DNA from 2 places in the Oerskovia sp. NPDC060287 genome. Region 1 is predicted to be linked to the other one. Evidence: riboswitches for the same ligand, from Rfam matches in the RefSeq annotation. Region 1 holds a riboswitch; the other holds the start of a gene.

Region 1 (2,380 bases):
ATGCGCGTCGCCTCCGGTCGCGTCAGCCTGTCTCCGCCTCTCTCGTCACTGTAGCGACGCCGTCGGGCACGGCGCGCGGCGACCAGCCGCCGACCCGACGGCACGGCGCGCGGCGACCAGCCGCCGACCCAGTGTCGCCCGATGCGGCGACCACGCACGGACCATCTGCCGAGCAGCCCCCGCCCACGGCCTCCCCGCGGCATGCCCCGCCCGCAGCACGCGGTGTACCGTCCCGTTCATGAGTGCCGCACGAAGCAACACGCACGCGCAGGCGGTCGACGCGGCGATCGAGCTGTTCACCCGGAAGGGCTACGAGCAGACGACCGTCGAGGACATCGCCGACGCCGCGCAGATCAGCCGGGCCACGTTCTTCCGACGGTTCCGCTCCAAGGAGGACGTGGTCTTCGCGGACCACGAGCTGCTCCTGGACGCCGTCGTGGTCCTCCTCGGGGAGACCCGCCCCGCCGCGCGGGGCGTCACCCCCGAGGAGCTCGAGAACGTCGACCCGTACGTCGAGGTGTGCAAGGCGGCCCGGCTCGTGTTCGACCACCACGTGGGCCAGCGCGAGACGTCGGTCGCACGGCACCGTCTCCTGCAGGACGTGCCCGCGCTGCGCGACCGCGAGCTCGTGACCACGCACCGCTACGAGCGGGCGTTCACGTCCTACCTGCGCGACACCCTGCCCGCCGACACCCGGAACTCGACCGCGTCGGTCGCGTTCGCGGCGTCGGTCGTCGCGGTGCACAACGCGATCCTGCGCCGCTGGTTGCGCGACCCCGACCAGGACCTGCGTCCCGAGCTCGAGGAGGCGTTCGCGGACCTGCGCCGCGCGGCCCGCAACCCCGCAGGCCCGACGACGGAGCCACCCCAGTCGTCCACGTCACCCGGGCGCACCGGGGGCGAGGCGGGCGACGGTCCGACGGCGGGCCCCGCTGCCGACACCACCGTCGGTACCGTGCCGACCCGCCGCGTCGTCGTGACCGTGCTCGACGGCGACGTCGACCCCGACGAGGTGGCCCGGGCCGTGCGCGACGCGTTGAGTGCGTGATTCGGCTGCGGCTCGCCGGGCGTGTCGCAGCCGAACCACGCACTCGGCACAGCACCGACGAGCCCCGGGAATGCACCGGTACCATCGGCGGTTGCAGCACTACAGCAAGCAGTACGCACGAACGTGCTCCGGGGTCGGTGCAATTCCGAGCCGGCGGTGACAGTCCGCGACCCGCGCCCACGCGCGGTTGACCTGGTGGAACTCCAGGACCGACGGTGAAAGTCCGGATGGGAGGAAGCACGTGCGGCACGGCCGTCCCCGGCCGGGTCGGGCACGACGATCCGTCGAGCCCGCCCACGACCGTCGGGACCGGTCTCGCCGTGGTGAGCGCCGCCGTCGGGCAGCCCGGACAGGGCATCCCCGACCAGGCGCCCGCCCTCACCCCGGAGCCGCCGTGCCCAGGACGAGGGAACATCGATGGACCTGATCCACGCGCTCTTCGACGCGCAGCTGACGATCGGCGGCCAGCACCTGCTGTGGCGGGAGATCGTCGGCAACGGGTTCGGCCTGGCGTCCGCGCTCGGAGGCATGCGCCGCAAGATCTGGGCGTGGCCCGTGGGGATCGTCGGCAACCTGCTGCTCCTCACGGTGTTCCTGGGCGCGGTGTTCGCGACGCCCAACCCCGTCAACCTGCTCGGCCAGGCCGGACGCCAGGTCATGTTCGTCGTCGTGTCGGTGTACGGCTGGGTCCAGTGGCGGCGCACCCGCGCGCGCCTCGGCCAGGACGCGGCGAACCTCGACGCGGACAGCCACGGGGTGTCGGTCGAACCCCGGTGGGCCACGTGGCGGCAACGCGTCTTCCTCGTCGTGGCGCTCGTGGGCGGGACGCTCGTCCTGACCCCGATCTTCCGGATGCTCGAGTCCTACGAGCCCGTGTGGGCCGACGCCTGGATCTTCATGGGCTCGCTGCTCGCGACGTACGGCATGGCCAAGGGCTGGGTCGAGTTCTGGCTGATCTGGGTCGCGGTCGACATCGTGGGCGTGCCCCTGCTGGTCGACGCCGGCTTCTACGCGTCCGCGTTCATGTACGTGTTCTACGGGGCGTTCACGCTCGTCGGGTTCTTCGTGTGGTGGCGGATCGACCGACGTGCCAAGGCCCTGCGGCTCGCGGGCTCGCACCCCGACGAGAGCGCGGGGGCGGCCGTCGTCGGACGGGACTGACGCTCCCCCCTGCCGTCGGCCCCGCCGCGGGCGGATACTCGGAAAGGGTGCGCCGCTGCGCAGCGCACCCGCATCCGGCTCGACGACGCGACGGGAAAGGCGGCACCACCATGGCCACGCGACTCAACCCCTACCTGAACTTCCGCGACGACGCACGACAAGCGATCGAGT
Region 2 (2,380 bases), on a different contig from region 1:
ACGATTCCGGTGAACATCAGCTCTCCTGTTCGGGGGTGGTGCTGGGGACGGTGGTCAGGGGGTGGGCGGAGGGCGAGGCGCGGGCCACGACCAGGACGTCCGCGCCCAGGCGGCGCACGTCGTGCGTGACGAAGCGCGGGGCGCCCGCGAGCGTGGTCACGCCCAGGTCGCCCACCGCGCCCAGGCCCGCGCCCAGCAGGACCGGCGCGAGGTAGGCGTGGATCTCGTCGACGGCCCCGGCCGCGAGGAACGCGGTCGCCAGGCCGGGGCCGCCCTCGACCAGGACGTGGCGGGCCTCGCGCCCGGCCAGCTCGGCCAGGACCGCGCGGACGTCGCGCGTGCGCAGGTGCAGCACGGGGCCGCCGCCGTCGGTGGTCCAGGACCCTCCTGGCGCGAGCCGCACGTGCGGCGGGAGGTCACGGAGCCCGACGACGACCCGCACCGGCTGATGCCCCGCGAGCCCGGGCTCCAGCCCGACCACCCCACCAGCGGCGCGCACCGGCCGGTGCCCCGCGAGCCCCGCCTCGTGCTCGCCCTCGGCGGCCCCACCCGGTGCCGGCACGGGGGTGCGCGCCGTGAGCGACGGGTCGTCGGCCAGGACCGTCCCGGTGCCCACGAGGATCGCGTCGACCTGTGCCCGCACCCGGTGGGCGTGCTCGCGCGCGGCCGGTCCGGTGATCCACTGCGAGGTGCCGTCCGCCGCGGCGACCCGCCCGTCCAGGGTCGTGGCGAGCTTGAGGGTCACGTACGGGCTCCCCCGGCGCACGGCCACCAGCCACGGGCCGAGCAGGCGCTCGCCCTCGGCCTCGCGCAGCCCCGCGGCGACGCGCACCCCGGCCGCGCGCAGGCGCTCGCCGCCGCCGGTCGCGACGGGGTTCGGGTCCCCCACGGCGTACACGACCTCCGCCACGCCCGCGTCCAGCAGCGCCTGCGCGCACGGCCCGGTACGTCCGGTGTGGTTGCAGGGCTCGAGCGTCACCACGGCCGTCGCGCCGCGCACGTCCACGCCGCGCTCGCGGGCGTCGGCCAGGGCCGCGGCCTCGGCGTGCGGGCTGCCCGCGCCCCGGTGGAAGCCCTCGGCGAGCACCGCCCGGGGTGCGTCGTCCACGGGGCCGGGAGCGGCGGCGTCGGGCAGGGAGTCCAGCGGCCGGGGCGCGGGTCCCAGCAGGACGGCGCCCACGCGCGGGTTGGGGCCGTGCGCGGGGCCGCGCGCGGCCAGCTCGAGCGCGCGCACCATCGCGGCGTCGATCGTCAGGGTGGGCCTGGCGCCCATGCGTCCTCCTCCCGGTGAGCACGATGCTCCGGGGTGAGGGGTCGGCGACGCCACGGGGACCCCTGAGGGTCCACGGACGTCACGACACCACGGCACAGGGCTCCGCCCCGCGCCGCCACGTACTTCCTCCCATCCGGACTTTCACCGTCGGTCCTGGAGTTCCACCAGGTCAACCACGCCGAGGCGTGGGTCGCGGACTGTCACCGCCGGCTCGGAATTACACCGACCCCGGAGCACGTGTGTGCGTACTGCTCATGCGCTCGAGCCCGGACCCCGCCCACCGAAGGTGCGCACCGGGCCCGGCTTCTCGTCTCCACCCAGCATGCCACACCGGCGTCGGCCGGCAGGCACGCGGCCCCGCCCGTCCCGCGGGCTGGACCGATGTGAACGGCGTCAGTGCGCGTGGCCCTCCGCGAGCGCCCGCAGGGCCGCGATCTCCTCGGGGATGTTCTCCGCCCCGTAGACCGCGGAGCCCGCGACGAACACGTTGGCGCCGGCCTCGGCCGCGCGCTCGATCGTGGCGCGCGAGACGCCGCCGTCGACCTGGATCCACACGTCGAGCCCGGCCTCGGACACCGCGTCGCGGATGCGGCGGATCTTGGGCAGCGTGCCCTCGATGAAGGACTGGCCGCCGAACCCGGGCTCGACCGTCATGACCAGGAGCATGTCGAACTCGGGCAGCAGGTCCAGGAACGGCTCGACCGACGTCGCGGGACGCAGCGCGAGGCCCGCGCGCGAGCCCAGGCGGCGCAGCTCGCGCGCCAGGCGCACGGGGGCCGTGGCGGCCTCGGCGTGGAACGTGACGGACGCGGCGCCCGCCTCGGCGTAGCCCGGCGCCCAGCGGTCGGGGTCGGCGATCATGAGGTGCGCGTCGATCGGCACCGGGGACACCTGGACCAGGCGCTCGAAGATCGGCAGACCCAGGGTCAGGTTGGGCACGAAGTGGTTGTCCATCACGTCGACGTGCGCGTAGTCGGCGGTCGCGATCGCGCCCAGGTCGCGCTCGAGGTTCGCGAAGTCGGCGGACAGGATGCTGGGGGCGATGAGTGCGGACATGGGCACCAGCCTAGAGGGCGCCCGCGCCCCCTGCGGAGACGCGGAACGGCC

Evidence for each region. Region 1 has a riboswitch for FMN ahead of pnuC (nicotinamide riboside transporter PnuC). Riboswitches for the same ligand answer to the same signal wherever they lie in the genome.
Region 2: linked by a shared signal. The riboswitch ahead of ribD (bifunctional diaminohydroxyphosphoribosylaminopyrimidine deaminase/5-amino-6-(5-phosphoribosylamino)uracil reductase RibD) and the one ahead of pnuC (nicotinamide riboside transporter PnuC) in region 1 are both predicted to bind FMN.

The regions. Positions count from the first base shown of each region.
Region 1 is NZ_JBHXBO010000068.1:3,213-5,592, reverse strand. It holds gene ACFWFR_RS08315 (hypothetical protein) at 1-2, opposite strand, end outside; gene ACFWFR_RS08310 (helix-turn-helix domain-containing protein) at 239-1,048, shown strand; FMN riboswitch at 1,168-1,293, shown strand; gene pnuC (nicotinamide riboside transporter PnuC) at 1,466-2,209, shown strand; gene ACFWFR_RS08300 (VOC family protein) at 2,320-2,380, shown strand, end outside.
Region 2 is NZ_JBHXBO010000230.1:24-2,403, reverse strand. It holds gene ACFWFR_RS16215 (riboflavin synthase) at 1-17, opposite strand, end outside; gene ribD (bifunctional diaminohydroxyphosphoribosylaminopyrimidine deaminase/5-amino-6-(5-phosphoribosylamino)uracil reductase RibD) at 17-1,273, opposite strand; FMN riboswitch at 1,389-1,514, opposite strand; gene rpe (ribulose-phosphate 3-epimerase) at 1,667-2,329, opposite strand.